DNA from 2 places in the Amycolatopsis sp. NPDC051372 genome. Region 1 is predicted to be linked to the other one. Evidence: riboswitches for the same ligand, from Rfam matches in the RefSeq annotation. Region 1 holds a riboswitch; the other holds the start of a gene.
The links. A riboswitch is a leader RNA that binds a small molecule or an ion and turns the genes downstream of it on or off. The one in region 1 is predicted to bind S-adenosylmethionine.
Positions count from the first base shown of each region.

Region 2: linked by a shared signal. The riboswitch ahead of thrC (threonine synthase) and the one ahead of AB0M56_RS30245 (ATP-binding cassette domain-containing protein) in region 1 are both predicted to bind S-adenosylmethionine.

Region 1 is NZ_JBFBAF010000022.1:59,911-67,441, reverse strand. Features, by position in the region: gene AB0M56_RS30260 (transglycosylase family protein) at 1-735, shown strand, start outside; gene rsmA (16S rRNA (adenine(1518)-N(6)/adenine(1519)-N(6))-dimethyltransferase RsmA) at 771-1,610, shown strand; gene AB0M56_RS30250 (TetR/AcrR family transcriptional regulator) at 1,601-2,185, opposite strand; SAM riboswitch class I at 2,575-2,681, shown strand; gene AB0M56_RS30245 (ATP-binding cassette domain-containing protein) at 2,880-3,890, shown strand; gene AB0M56_RS30240 (4-(cytidine 5'-diphospho)-2-C-methyl-D-erythritol kinase) at 4,089-5,057, shown strand; gene AB0M56_RS30235 (ABC-F family ATP-binding cassette domain-containing protein) at 5,095-6,888, shown strand; gene AB0M56_RS30230 (fatty acyl-AMP ligase) at 6,956-7,531, shown strand, end outside.
Region 2 is NZ_JBFBAF010000005.1:117,706-125,236, reverse strand. Features, by position in the region: gene AB0M56_RS09860 (DegV family protein) at 1-155, shown strand, start outside; gene AB0M56_RS09855 (helix-turn-helix domain-containing protein) at 178-741, opposite strand; gene AB0M56_RS09850 (oxidoreductase) at 755-1,579, opposite strand; gene AB0M56_RS09845 (nuclear transport factor 2 family protein) at 1,626-2,066, opposite strand; gene AB0M56_RS09840 (ComEA family DNA-binding protein) at 2,248-2,997, shown strand; gene AB0M56_RS09835 (ComEC/Rec2 family competence protein) at 2,997-5,378, shown strand; gene thrC (threonine synthase) at 5,403-6,668, opposite strand; SAM riboswitch class I at 6,682-6,815, opposite strand; gene holA (DNA polymerase III subunit delta) at 6,980-7,531, shown strand, end outside.

The sequences.
Region 1 (7,531 bases):
TGGACCTCGATGCCGGGCACCGGCGAGCTGCCGCTCGAGGGCTCGACCGTGCAGGTCAAGACCCTCAAGCACATCACGCTCTTCGACGGCACCAACGCGCCGCGCCAGGTCGCCACCAACGCGGTGACCACCAAGGAGTTCCTCTCCGACTTCAAGATGAGCCTCGGCCCGGACGACGCGGTCGAGGGTGGTCTGGACGTCTCCCTCAAGGACGGCGCCGAAGTCCACGTCAGCCGCATGGGCGTCTCGATGGTCAACCAGCAGGAGACCATCGACCCCGACGTGCAGAAGGTCGACGACCCGACGCTCGAACAGGGCAAGACCACCGTTCAGGACCCGGGCACCGCGGGCCAGAAGATGGTGACCTACAAGGTCACCAAGAAGAACGGCGAAGAGATCTCCCGCGAGCAGGTCTCGGTGAAGGTCCTCCTCGAGGCCAAGCCGAAGATCCTCAAGGTGGGCACGAAAAAGCCTGCCGACCCGGCGATCGGCGACGGTTCCGCGTGGGACCGCATCGCGGCGTGCGAGGCCGGCGGCAACTGGGCCATCAACACCGGCAACGGCTACTACGGTGGCCTCCAGTTCGACAAGCAGACCTGGGACGCCTACGGCGGCGACCAGTACGCGTCGTACCCGAACCAGGCTTCGCGCGCCCAGCAGATCTCGATCGCCGAGAAGGTCCGCGACGCCCGCGGTGGCTACAGCGCCTGGCCGGTCTGCGGCAAGCGGGCCTGAGTTCCGCGGTTCCCGAGGCTCGGTAGGCTTCCCCGGTGGTTGAACTGCTGGGGCCTGCCGAGATCCGCGGGCTGGCGGACGAGCTCGACGTCCGGCCGACGAAGAAGCTCGGCCAGAACTTCGTGCACGACCCCAACACGGTTCGCCGCATCGTCGAGCTGGCCGGAGTTCAGCCGGGCGACGTCGTCCTCGAGGTCGGCCCCGGACTGGGGTCGCTGACGCTGGGCCTGCTCGACGCCGGGGCCCACGTGGTGGCCGTCGAGATCGATCCGAAGCTGGCGGCGCGGCTTCCGCGCACTGCCGCCGAACGCGCTTCTTCCGTCGCGGATCAGCTGACTGTGGTCGGCGCCGACGCGTTGCGGATCAGCGCGGCCGATCTGCCGGCCGAACCCGTGTCACTGGTGGCGAACCTCCCGTACAACGTCGCGGTCCCCGTCGTGCTGCACCTGCTGGCCGAGCTTCCCTCGCTGCAGCGCGGGATGGTGATGGTCCAGACGGAGGTCGCCGACCGCATGGCCGCCGGTCCCGGCAGCCGCATCTACGGCGTGCCCAGCGTGAAGCTCGCTTGGTACGGGCCGGCGCGCAAGGTCGGCGCCGTGCCGCGGTCGGTGTTCTGGCCGGTGCCGAACGTCGACTCGTCGCTCGTGGCTTTCGAACGCGGCACTCCGGTGGAGGGCGTCGAGCGGCAACGCCTGTTCGAGGTCGTGGACGCCGCGTTCTCCCAACGCCGCAAGACGCTGCGCGCGGCCCTCGCGGGCTGGGCCGGTTCGGCCGATCGCGCCGGCGAGCTCCTCGTGGCGGCCGGAATCGACCCGAAGACGCGCGGCGAGCAGCTCGACGTGCACGACTTCGTCCGGCTCGCGGCTCAAGCCTGAAAGAGCCGACCCAGGTGGTAGTCCAGCGTCGCGAGGACTTCGGGCTGGGTGAAACGGCTGTGCAGGACGTCGAGACCCAGGCCGGTGAAGCCCGCGACCAGCAGGTTGGCCTCGTGCCGCGGCTGGACGCCGGGTGGGAGCACCGCGCGACGCAACAGGCTGGTGAGCAGGTCTTCGATCGGCGTCTCGGCGTGCAGGAACACCTTCGCCAGCGCCGGGTCGCTGTGGGTGCGGCTGAAGTAGGCGCGGTTGACGCGTAGCGACAGTTCGCGCTCGGCGTCCAGCGGGAGCAGCTCCGTGAGAAGAGTCCGGACCACGCCACGCACGCTCTGGTCGACCTGCGCCGCGATGCGGACCTGCGTGCGCTGCTCGCCGCGTTCATGGAGGTAACGCAGCGACAGCACGAGCAGGTTGTGCTTCGTTTCGAAGTAGTACTGCACCAGCCGCAGCGACACGCCTGCCTCGGCGGCCACCTCGCGCATGCTCACGGAGTCGAGCCCGCGTTCGGCCGCGATGCGCCACACTGCCGTGGCGATCTCGCGCCGGCGCTGTTCGTGGTCGACTCGGTGCGCCACGGTCCTCCTCCGCTGTTGTGGTACGATTGTATCCGATACGCGCGTATCACAGCCGGGTGTGACGGACGTCCGGATTCGGCTCGCGGACGGGAGTGGGGTGTCCGGCCGGGAAGACGGAGTGTCTCGCCGTGGCGAACTACCTCGCCGAACCGTCATTTACCCACGCGCGAGCTGCTCCGCGTCGCCCGTGCCGGAATCGGGTCTCCACCAGGGATCGGCAGCGTCCACAGTGGAATAGGTCGCCGGATTCGCCGCGGGGAAGAAATTCGGTGCCGGAGCTTTCGGGGTCCAGGATGTGGCTGCGGGTGTCCCGGTATCCGGGCACCACCACTCGTGTGATCTGCACCAACGCGCTTGCGTTCACCCAATGGGATCGGCTTTACTCAGAATGTCCATCCCGAGCGACTGAGAGACCTGGCTCGCCGAAGTCGCAGCAACCACCCCCCATGGGGCAGGTGCTACAGCCAGGACCGATGGAGGCTGTTTCCGATGCAGAGGGTAGCCCGCCCGCTCCTGTTGACCCGGCGGCGCGTCGTCGATGAAGGTCGCCGCACGGTATGTGCGTGTCGACGCTCCACAGTCATCGCCTGATCTTTTCTACCGCAATTCTGCGCACCGTCCGAAAAGGACGGTAATTCGGTGACGCCCGGCGCGCCCGGAAACGGTGCTGCGCCTCATGCCTGGAGCTCCCTTCGTGATCACTGTCGAAAACGTGTCCAAGTCCTTTCCCCTCAACGGAAATCCGGTCGCCGCGCTGCGTGATGTGAGCGTCGACGTGCAGGCCGGTTCCCTCTTCGGCGTGGTGGGGCCAGCCGGCTCCGGCAAGTCCACACTCGCCCGCTGCATCGCGCTGCAGGAGCGCCCGGACCGCGGTGTCGTGCGGCTCGACGGCCTCAACACCGGTGCGCTCGACGGCCGCCGGCTGCGTGAAGTCCGCCGCCAGCTGGGTGTCGTCGGCACCAAGCCGGAGCTGCTCGCCGAGCGCACCGTCGCCGGCAACATCGCCACCCCGCTGGAGCAGCTCGGCATCGAGGGGCCGCAGCGCAAGACCCGCGTCGGCAACCTGCTCGACCTCGTGGGCCTCACCGCCCGTGCCGCACAGAAGCCGGCCGACCTCACGCCCGGCCAGCTGCGCCGTGTCGCCGTGGCCAAGGCGCTCGCCGCCGGCCCGGCCGTGCTGCTCGCCGACGACCCCACCGCCGGCATCGCACCCGAAGAGGCCGGCGCCGTGCTGGCCGTCCTCGACCGGGCGCGCGCCGAGCTGGGCACCACCGTGCTGCTGACCACTCCGGACGCCGGTGTCGTCCGCCGCGTCTGCGACGACGTCGCGGTGCTCGAAGACGGCGCGGTCGTCGAACGCGGTCACGTGCTCGACCTCATCGCCTCGCCGGGCAGCTGGACCGCGCAGGCGGTGCTGCCGGCGATCGAGACCGCTCGCGCGCAAGCCGCGAAGTACGACCGGTCCGCCGACGTCGTGCTGATCGGCTTCGCGTCCGTCGGCGCCCTGCTGCCCGAGGCGGCCGGCCGTTTCGACGTGGAGGTCGCCACCATCGGCGGCGGACTCACGCGCATCGGCGACACCCCGATCGCCCGTTTCCGCATCGGTGTCCGTGGCGAGCGGGCCGACGCGGCGCTGGCGTGGATCGCCGACCGCGGCGCCCACGTGACGCCGGTCGTGCGGGCCGCGCACAGCGTCGCCGCCTGACCCCAGCCGAACCCGTCGGTGCCGTGAAGGGCCCGCTGAAGGACTCCGATTCCTTCAGCGGGCCCTTCACGGCTCGGTGCGCGGGTCTCGGGGTCCAAGGTTGGCGACGAGGTGTCCGAGAGGTTGGGACAGGCGTCCCGAAAACGGCTGTTTTCTCCTGGTGGGGAGCCCAGGCGCCCGGCCACGTAGGCTTGACGGGTGCTCGCCGTAGTTCCACCACCAGTCACCGTCCGGGTCCCGGCCAAGGTCAACCTGCACCTGGCCATCGGTGACCTGCGCGAGGACGGCTACCACGACTTGGTCACCGTCTTCCAGGCGTTGTCGCTCACGGACGAGGTGACCGTCGCGGCCACCGACGACCCGGGGCTCGAAGTCTTCGGCGAGGGGGAGGGGTCGGTGCCCACCGACGCCACCAACCTCGCCTGGCGCGCGGCCCAGGAGCTTTCCACCTACACCGGCCGCGCCGAGGGCGACGACCCGAAGTTGCGGATCGTGCTGCGCAAGGGCATCCCCGTCGCCGGCGGCATGGCGGGCGGGAGCGCCGACGCGGCGGCGACGCTCGTCGGCCTGGCCTCGCTGTGGAAGCTCGACGTGACGCGCGACGAGCTGGCCGCCATCGCGGGCAAGCTCGGCAGCGACGTGCCCTTCGCGCTCTACGGCGGCACCGCGCTCGGCACCGGCCGCGGTGAGCAGCTCGTGCCCGTGCTGTCGCGCCACACGTTCCACTGGGTGCTCGCGTTCGACACCGAAGGCCTGTCGACGCCGAAGGTGTTCGGCGAGCTCGACCGCCTGCGCGCCGAAGGCAACCCGCCGCGCATCGGCTCGCACACCCCGGTCGTCGAGGCCCTCGCGTCGGGCGACCCCCGTCAGCTCGCGCTGCTGCTGGGCAACGACCTGCAGGCGGCCGCCGTGTCCCTGCGTCCTGGCTTGCGTCGCACGCTGCGCGCGGGCGTGAACGCGGGTGCTTTGGCCGGCTGCGTGTCCGGCTCGGGGCCCACGTGCGCGTTCCTCTGCGCCGACGCGCAGGCCGCCGTCGAGGTGGCGGCCGAGCTGTCCGGCGCCGGCGTGTGCCGAACGGTGCGCGTCGCCCACGGCCCGGTGCCCGGCGCTCGGCTGGTCGGCGGCGACGACGCACCCCGTGGCGCGCCACCGCGCGTGCACGCCTGAACATCTAGTCCACTGTGGAAAGGATCGGCTGAATCGGATGGCCAACCTGGTCAACCTGGAGTCGGTGAGCAAGTCGTACGGGGTGAAACCGCTGCTGGACAGCGTTTCGCTCGGCGTCGCCGCCGGACAGCGCATCGGCGTGGTCGGTCTCAACGGAGGCGGCAAGACGACGTTGCTGGAGGTGCTCGCGGGTCTGAGCGAGCCGGATTCCGGCCGGGTGAGCCATGTTCGTGACCTGCGCATGGCCGTCGTCACCCAGCGCACCGAGCTGCCTTCGGGTAGCACGGTCGGCGACGTCGTGCTCGAACGCTATGGCGCGGAACACGAATGGGCCGCCGACGCGCGCGTCCGGTCCATTGTAGACGGACTCGGCATCACGGCGATCGGCCTCGACACCCCGACCGCGAACCTCTCCGGTGGCGAACGCCGTCGCGTCGCGCTGGCCGCGGCGCTGACCGGCGAGCTCGACCTCGTGGTGCTCGACGAGCCCACCAACCACCTGGACGTCGAAGGTGTCCGCTGGCTGGCCGACCACCTGCTGGCGCGCCGGATCGCCGTGGTGGTCGTGACCCACGACCGGTGGTTCCTCGACACCATCGCGAGCCTCACCTGGGAGGTCACCGGAGGGCGCGTCGAGCAGTACGAAGGTGGTTACGCCGACTGGATCTTCGCGCGCGCCGAGCGCGCGCGACTGGCCGCGACGGCCGAGGAGAAGCGGCAGAACCTCGCGCGCAAGGAGCTGGCGTGGCTGCGCCGCGGCCCGCAGGCGCGCTCGTCGAAGCCGCGCTACCGCGTGGAAGCCGCCGAGGCACTGATCGCCGACGTGCCGCCGCTGCGCGACTCCGTGGAGCTGATGGCGTTCGCCAAGCGCCGCCTCGGCAAGACGGTGCTGGAGCTGGAAGACGTGTCGTTCAGTGTCGGCGACCGGACGCTGCTCGACCACGTGACGTGGCGGATCGGGCCGGGCGACCGCGTGGGTCTCGTCGGCGTGAACGGATCCGGAAAGACGTCGCTGCTCAAGCTGCTGGGCGGCGACGTCGCTCCCGAGACGGGGCGGCGGGTCGAGGGCAAGACGGTCGCGCTCGCGCACCTGCGCCAGGAGCTCGACGACCTGCCGGCCGACCTGCGCGTGCTGCAGGCGATCGAGCAGGTGGCCGGGCGCGTGGTGTTCGGCAAGCAGGAGATGACGGCGTCGCAGCTGGGCGAGAAGCTCGGCTTCCCGGCCGAGCGGCAGTGGACGCCCGTCGGTGACCTGTCGGGTGGCGAGCGGCGCCGGCTGCAGCTGTGCCGGCTGCTGATGGCCGAGCCCAACGTGCTGCTGCTCGACGAGCCCACCAACGACCTGGACATCGACACCCTGCAGCAGCTCGAAGACCTGCTCGACGGCTGGCCCGGCACGATGGTCGTGGTCTCGCACGACCGCTACCTCGTCGAGCGCGTCTGCGACACGACCGTGGCTCTGTTCGGCGACGGCCACGTGACGAACCTGCCCGGTGGCATCGAGGAGTACCTCAACCGCCGCACGAAGCTGCGGGAGGCGGCGCCGCGGCGCCGTGACATGGCGCCGGGGCGCGGGGCGTCGGCGGCTCCGGAGAAGGCCGAGGCCAAGCGCAGCAACGCGGAGATCCGGGCCGCGCAGAAGGAGCTCGGCCGGCTGGAGCGCAAGCTCGACCAGCTGGCCGCGCGCGAGGAGAAGCTGCACGCGGCACTGCTCGAGGCGGCCACGGACCCGGACAAGCTCATCGCGTTGAACACGGAGCTGAAGGGCGTGCACGCGGAGAAGGAAGACGTCGAGGCGAAGTGGCTGGAGACGTCCGAAGCGCTCGAATGACGGCTCGATCGACGCTGTTCACGCCGCCGCAGGCGAGCGTTGACAACCAGACAGTAATCTGTCGCGCATGAGTCGGTTCGTGGACACGCTCGTCGAGACGGCGACGGGGCGGGGTCAGCAGCGCGGCATGGTCACGGGCGAGCCCAAGGAGCCGGTTCGCCGGACGTGGGCCGAGGTCCACGACCAGGCCAAGAAGATCGCCGGTGGGTTGGTCGCGGGCGGGTTGAAGCCCGGGAGCGCGGTGGCCGTGCTGGCCGCGGCGCCGGTGCTCATCGCGCCCACCGTGCAGGCCGTGTGGCTGGCCGGCGGCAGCGTGACGATGCTGCACCAGCCGACGGCGCGCACGGACCTCGCCGAGTGGGCCGAGGACACGGTCAAGGTGCTGGGGATGATCGGCGCCGGGCTGGTGGTGCTGGGCGAGCCGTTCGACCAGCTCGCGCCCGTGCTGGCGGAGAAGGGCATCGAGCACCGCCTGATCACCGAGCTGGCCGAGGGCGAGCCGCTGGCCGAGGTCGTGCCCACCGACGAGAGCGACACCGCGTTGCTCCAGCTCACCAGCGGTTCGACGGCTGAACCCAAGGCCGTGCGCATCACCTACGGCAACCTCTACACCAACGTCAAGGCCATGGTCGAACGCGCGGAG
Region 2 (7,531 bases), on a different contig from region 1:
TCGCCTCGCCGGAACGAGCCGTCGAGCTGGCCAACCGCCTGGAGGAAGCCGTACCCGGCTGCGCCGGCGGCTGCGTGGTGTCGGAGCTGGGCGCCGTGATCGGCGCGCACACCGGACCGGGTGTGCTCGGGGTGGTCGTGCAGCGCGAGAGGTGATCCTCCTTGGCCGGTAAGGGTTTCAGCCCTTGCCGGTGGTGAAGCCCGCGAGGAACAGCTCCAGCCACCGCGCCCGCACGGCCGGCTCGACGTCCGTCGGCGCCGTGAGGATGAGCAGGTAGAAGTCGTCGGCGGTCACGTCCTCACGCAGCCTGCCGTCGCGCTGGGCGGCCTTGATCATCCGCGTCGTGGCCGCACGGCTGCGGCTCTCCTGTTCGGGCGTGAGGTACTCCGCCCCGACGTTCTGCGCCGCGGCCTTCACCGCCTGGTCCTCGGCCGCCGCCTCGACGATGTGGCTGACCAGCGCCGAGATCTCGCTCATCGCGTCGGCCCCGCCGGCCACCCGTTCCGCCGCCGCCTCGATGGCCTCGGTGATCAGTTGGCTGTGCTCGCCGATCACCGCCGTGACGAGGTCGGTTTTCGTCGGGAAGTGCCGGTACAACGTGCCCACGGCGACCCCCGCGGCCTCGGCGATCGTGTCCATCGGGACGTCGGGGCCGAGCCGGGTGATCTGCTCCCGCGCCGCGTCGAGGATCTTCGTGCGGTTTCGCACCGCGTCGGCGCGCAGCGGGCGGGACGGCTCCATCGGCTCTCCGTGGTCAGCTCGCGAGGGCCCTCATGATCAGGGTGTCGAAAGCGCGGTCGGGCAGGACGCGGCGCAGGAAAATCAAGGGCTTCGCGCCGAAACCCGCAGCGTAACGTGTGCGCGGGCGCCGAGTGGTCGCAGCCTTGGCGACGGTTTTCGCGATGACGGACGGCCGAGACATCATCCGCGCGTTGATGCCCGAGTTCATGCCCTTCGCCAGCTTCCCGGCCAGGTCCGAATACGCGCCCTCGCCGGAGACCTCCGTCATGTGGTCCACGGCGATGGTGCCCCACTCCGTCGCGATCCCTCCGGGCTCGACCACGACCACGTCGATCCCGAACCGCCGCACCTCCATCCGCAGCGAGTCGGAGAACCCCTCCAAGGCGAACTTCGTGCCGTGGTACCAGGCGCCCAGCGGGGTGTAGATCTTGCCGCCCATCGAGGAGATGTTCACGATCCGGCCCGAGCGTTGTGCTCGCATCACCGGCAGCACGAGTTGGATCAGCCGCGCGGCCCCGAACACGTTCACCTCGAACTGGTAGCGCGCCTCCGACAAGGGCACGTCTTCGACCGCGCCATATGAGCCGTAGCCGGCGTTGTTCACCAGCAGATCGATCCGCCCGGACTCGGCGACGATCGCCGCCACGGCCTTCCCCACGGACTCCTCGTCCGTCACGTCCAGCGCGATCGTCCGCACCCCGCGTTCGGCGAGGTCCGCCATCCGCTCCACCCTTCGCGCGGCGCCATAGACCGTGTAGCCACGCTCCAGCAGCTCTCGCGCGGTGGACTCTCCGATACCCGACGACGCGCCCGTGACCAGGGCGACCTTGGGAGCCATGACCGTCACCTCCTGAATGTGAACCAGGACTCAGGTTTATCATGAGTCATCGTTCACTTTCAACTGCGCGGATTTCACCAGGGTTGTTTTCGGCCGTGTCACCGTCGACGGCGGCGAACGAGTGGTGCTCGTGCGTCACCACCCAGCGGCCCTGGTCCTTCCGCAGGCCGATGGTCAGCCGAAGGTGATGGCCCGGTGGATCGGCGGGGGTGCCGCAGCGCAGGAGCGCCCAGGCGAACGCGACGTCGTCGCTCGCGGTCACGACGAGCTCCAGGACGGTGAACGTCGCGCCTTCCGCTTGCCACACGAAGAACGGTGGCCAGGTCTCGCGGTACGCGTCGATCCCGCGGACACCTTCGTGGGGCGGCGGGACGTCGAACATCACGATGCTGTCGGAGTGGTCGGCGAGGACGCCGTCGAGATTTCCCGTGTGGACGGCAGTGGCCCAGTTTTCGATCAGGGCGCGGATCTCGGCTTCGTTCGTCATGGTGGGTCCTTCCCGCGGAGCGCCGTCGAGGGCGGCGATGGGCGTCAGCATCGCACCGCCGGCCGACCGGAACCGGCGTTCAACGATCGCGGAGGCCGAGTTGTCCACAAGGGGGCAGTTATCCACAGGTCGGCGGATTCGGCCTGGTGGTCGGAGTCGATCAACGCCTAGCGTCGCACGTGTGTTCGAGCAGACCGCCCGTGATCCGGGCACTCCCGTGAACGCCAGGCTCGCCTGGCTGGCCGACCAGCTGGCGGCGGGCCCACGCACCGTCGGGCCTGGCGGCCGGCTGGTCCGGCGCTGGCTGCCCGGCGGCGCCGACCCGGCCCACCCGGGTCTGCCCGGCGTACTGAAAAGTCCCCGGGCCCTCGTCGTACTGGGGCTGGTGGTCGTGGCTGTGCTGATCGCCGCGGGCTTCGCGGTGTTCAGCGGCTCGCCCGAGATGGAGGTGGCGCCGTCGCTGCCGAGCGCGAAGGCGCACCCTTCCGTCGCGTCCTCGGCGCCCTCGGCGTCCGCGAAGCTGGTGATCAGCGTGATCGGCCACGTCCGCGCGCCCGGCCTCGTCACGGTTCCAGCCGGCTCGCGTGTGGCCGACGCGGTGCGGGCCGCCGGTGGCACGGACCCCGGCACCGATCTCTCTAGCCTGAACCTCGCGCGCAAACTCACCGATGGCGAGCAGCTCGCCGTCGGCATCACGGTCGCGTCCTCGGCCCCGGCCGGTGCCGGCGCGGCTCCGGGCAAGCTCGACCTCAACTCGGCCACCCCCGAACAACTCGACACCCTGCCCGGCGTCGGCGAGGTCACCGCCGGCCGCATCATCGACTGGCGCACGCAGCACGGCCGCTTCTCCAGCGTCGAACAACTTCGCGACGTCGAAGGCATCGGCGAAAGCAAGTTCGAGAAGTTGCGCGAGCAGGTGACGGTCGGATGATGCTCGTCCAGCCGGAAGGCGCGCCGTCGTGGCGCGATCACGATCTGCGGCTCGTCCCAGCAGCGCTGGCGGCGTGGGGCGGCACCCTGGCGGGACTGCGGCTCGGGTGGTGGGCGGCCGAGGTTTTCGGCGTGATGGCAGCGGTTTTGTCGGCCGTGTTGCTCGCGAGGCGGCGTGGGCGGTGGCTCGGAGCCGCCGGCGCGCTGCTGGTCCTGGGGCTCGTCGTGGCGCTGCCGACGGCGTGGCGCATCCGGGGAGCGGAGCAGGACGCGCTCGGCCAAGCCGCAGCGCACGGGGTGACCGCCACGCTCCGCGTCGAGGTCACCGAGCGGCCGCGGCCGATCCACAGCGCGGGCTACGCCGATCAGCAGGCGGGTACGCGATCGGTCGCCATCGACGCCCGGGTGGAATCGGCCACTGTGGACGGCCGGGCGGTGGGGTCCACCGGCCGGGTCCTGCTGCTCGCGCCGGTGGCGGGGTGGGGCGATCTGTTGCCGGGCCAGGAGGTCACGGCGTCGGGGCGCCTGGCGCCGGCACGCGGGGGTGAACTGACGGCGGCGGTCGTCTACCTGCAGGGCGCTCCGGTCGGGGTCACGCGGGCGCCGTGGTGGCAGCGGGCGGCCGCGGCGTTGCGGGCGGGGCTGCACGAGTTGTGCGCGGTGTTGCCGGAGGAGCCGGCGGGGTTGCTGCCCGGACTGGTGTTGGGCGACACGAGTGCGTTGCCCGAGCAGGTCGAGCAGGAGTTCACGGAGTCGGGGCTCACGCACTTGATGGCTGTGAGCGGCGGGAACGTGGCGATCATCTGTGGCGCGGTGTTGCTGTTGTGCCGGTTGCTCCGCATCGGGCCCCGGGTGTCGGCTGTCGCGGCCGGATTGTGTCTGGGCGGCTTCCTGATTCTCGTCGGTCCGGCGCCGAGTGTGTTGCGGGCCGGGGTGATGGGCGGGGTGGCGCTGCTGGCGCTGGCGTTGGGCCGTCGTGGATCCGCGTTGCCGGCGCTGGGGTTCTCGGTGTGCGTGCTCGTCGCGTGGGATCCGGTGATGGCGGCGGACTTCGGGTTCGCGTTGTCGGTGTTCGCGACAGCGGGCCTGGTGCTGCTGGCGCCGCGATGGGCGGATTCGTTGATACGCCGGGGGATTCCGCCGGGGTACGCCGAGGGGATCGCGGTGCCGCTGGCGGCGTTCGTGGTCACCGCGCCGGTGATCGCGGGCATGGCGGGCACGGTGAGTCTCGTCTCGGTGGTGACCAACGTGCTGGCGGCGCCCGTCGTCGCGCCGGTCACGGTGCTCGGGGTGCTGGCCACGGTGGTCGGGCCGTGGTGGCCCGGGGCCGGGCACGTGCTGGTGCACCTGGCCGATCCGGAGGCTCGCTGGCTGATCACGGTCGCGCGGCACGGGGCCCGTGCGCCGGGTGCGGTGCTCACGTGGCCGGGTGGCTGGTGGGGTGGGGTGTGCGCGGCCGGGGTGCTGGTCATGGTGGTGGTCGCGTTCCGGTTCCGGCGCGCGCGGCTGCTGGTGGCGATGGGGCTGGTGGCGGTGCTGCTGATCGTGGTGCCGCCGCGGGTGCTCTCGCCCGGCTGGCCGCCGAAGGGCTGGGCGATGGTCGAGTGCGACGTCGGCCAGGGCGACGCCGTGGTGCTGGCCACGGCAGAGCCCGGGCGCGCGGTGGTCGTGGACACCGGGCCCGAGCCGGGGCCGGTGGACGAGTGCCTGCGGCGGCTCGGCGTGGAGCGGATCCCGCTACTGGTGCTCAGCCACCTGCACGCCGACCACATCGGCGGGCTGTCGTCGGTGTTCGACGGCCGGGCCGTGGGGGCGATCGCCGTCGGGCCCGGGCGGGCGCCGGCGTGGGCGTGGCAGCAGGTGTCGCAGGAGGCGGCGACGCACCACGTTCCGCTGCTGGAGCTCAGCGATGGGCAGCGGCTCGACTGGCCGGGGCTGTCGCTGGACGTGCTCGGGCCGCGCTACGTCACGGCACGGGCGGCCGCCCTGCAGGACGGCACGATGATCAACAACAGTTCCGTGGTGCTCCGCGCGACCACGGCGGCGGGGAGGGTGCTGCTGACCGGAGACGTGGAACTGGCCGCGCAGGCCGACTTGCTGGCCGAGGGGGTGGATCTGCACGCCGACGTGCTGAAGGTTCCCCACCACGGCTCGCGCTACTCGTTGCCTCAGTTCCTCGAGGCCGTGGGCGCGCGGGCGGCGATGATCAGCGTGGGCGCGGGCAACAGCTACGGGCACCCGGCGAAGTCCACAGTGGACGTGCTGGGCACGTTGGGTGTGCTCGTGACGCGGACCGATGTGGACGGCGACACGGCCGTGCTGCCCGGTGACGGCGGACCTGCGGTGGCGCGCCGGGGTGAGCCGCGCGGACCGCCCCGGTAGGGGAGCGGCCCGCGGGCCCGGCGGTCAGAGGCCGAGGGCCTTGCTCACGGCTTCGGCCGACGGCGGCACGGTGGCCTTGGGGCCGATGCGGCCTTCGACGGCGTCGAGCGTCTTGAGGCCGTCGCCGGTGATGAGCAGCACGGTCTCGGCGTCGGGGTCGATCTTGCCGGCCTCGATGAGCTTCTTGGCGGTCGCGACGGTGACGCCGCCCGCGGTCTCGGTGAAGATGCCCTCGGTGCGCGCGAGCAGCCGGATGCCCTCGACGACCTCCTCGTCGCTCACGTCCTCGATCGCGCCGCCGGTGCGGTTGACGACGTCGAGCACGTAGGGGCCGTCGGCGGGGTTGCCGATCGCGAGCGAGCGGGCGATGGTGTCGGGCTTCACGGGCTGGACCACGTCGTGGCCGGCGCGGAACGCGGCCGAGACGGGGGAGCAGCCGGTGGCCTGCGCGCCGAAGACCTTGTAGGGGCTGGCTTCCACGAGGCCGAGCTGGCCGAGCTCGCGGAAACCCTTGTCCACCTTGGTCAGCTGCGAACCCGACGCGATCGGTACCACGATCTGCTCCGGCAGGCGCCAGCCGAGCTGCTCGGCGACCTCGTAGCCGAGCGTCTTGGAGCCTTCGGAGTAGTAGGGGCGCACGTTGACGTTGACGAACGCCCACGTCGGGTGCTCGCCGGCCAGTTCGGTGGCGAGGCGGTTGACGTCGTCGTAGTTGCCGTCGACGGCGATCAGGTCACCGTCGTAGACGGCGGTGGTGAGGATCTTGGCGCGTTCGAGCGACTTCGGGATCAGCACGACCGACCGCCAGCCGGCGCGGGCCGCGGCGGCGGCCGTCGCGTTGGCCAGGTTGCCGGTCGAGGGACACGCGAGGACCTCGAAGCCGAACTCGCGGGCCGCGGCCAGCGCGACGGCGACCACACGGTCCTTGAAGGAGTGCGTGGGGTTGCCGGTGTCGTCCTTGACCCACAGGGACTTCAGGCCCAGCGCCTTGGCGAGGCGGTCGGCCTTCACCAGGCGCGTGGCGCCGGGTTCGGTGTTCGGGATCTCCTCGACGGTCGAGGGGACGGGAAGGAGCTTCTTGTAGCGCCAGATGTTCTTGGGGCCGGCCTCGATGTCTTCGCGGCGCACGCGGCCGAAGTCGTAGGCGACCTCGAGTGGCGAGAAGTCCTCGGCGGAGACGAACTCCGGGGCGAGCGGCTGCCGGTGGCCCTCTTCCTTCGAAACCAGTTCGACTGCCGGACCGAGGTCCAGGGTCTTCTTGGTGGAGGTCGTGCCGAGGGTAACGGTCATCGCGAGGTTCCTTTCCTCATCTGCCCCGCAAAAGCGGGCCGGAATTGGCACCGTGGTCGTCAGCTATCCCGCAAATTCGGGAAGACAGGCTGTACGCCGGTTGCCGGGGCTTCGTCGGGCCGTTCCCTCTGCCCCTCTGGATGAGCGGTGTTCAGTTGTCGGCGCGCCGCTGTGAATCTGGTGGAGTGTGAATCTGGTGGAGCTGGGCGCTGCCTCGGGTACACCGTACGACATGGCGATCACCTCGTGCCACGGTGGCGGCGCAGATCACCGCGGCGGGCGCGTGGCCGAGCGGGTGAGAGGATGGCGGGGTGACCACCGCACCCGCGCCGCTCCACCTCGTCCTCGGTGAGGAAGAACTGCTCATCGAGCGGGCTGTCCGCTCGTCGCTGGATGCCGCGCGGGCCGTGGACTCGACGGCCGAGATGACGCGCAACCGGGTGTCCGAACTCACACCGCCCGTGCTCGCCGAGCTGGTGAGTCCCTCGCTGTTCAGCGAGGGACGGGTCATCGTGCTCGACTCGGCGCAGGACATCTCGCAGGAGCTGGCGGACGCGGTGATGGCCTACCTCAAGGCGCCCGCCGACGGGATCGTGCTCGTGGTCGTGCACAACGGCGGCGGCCGCAGCAAGGCGGCCAAGGCGCTGCCCGCGGCGCTGAAAAAGGCGGGCGCGGAGATCACCGAGTGCCCGAAGCTGACGAAGCCCGCCGATCGGGAGTCGTTCGTGCGCAACGAGGTGCGCCGCGTCGGCGGCAAGATCGATGCGGCGGGGGTGATGGCGCTGATGGACACCGTCGGCTCCGACCTGCGCGAGCTGTCCTCCGCGGCGACGCAGCTCGTCGCCGACACCGGTGGCGTGGTC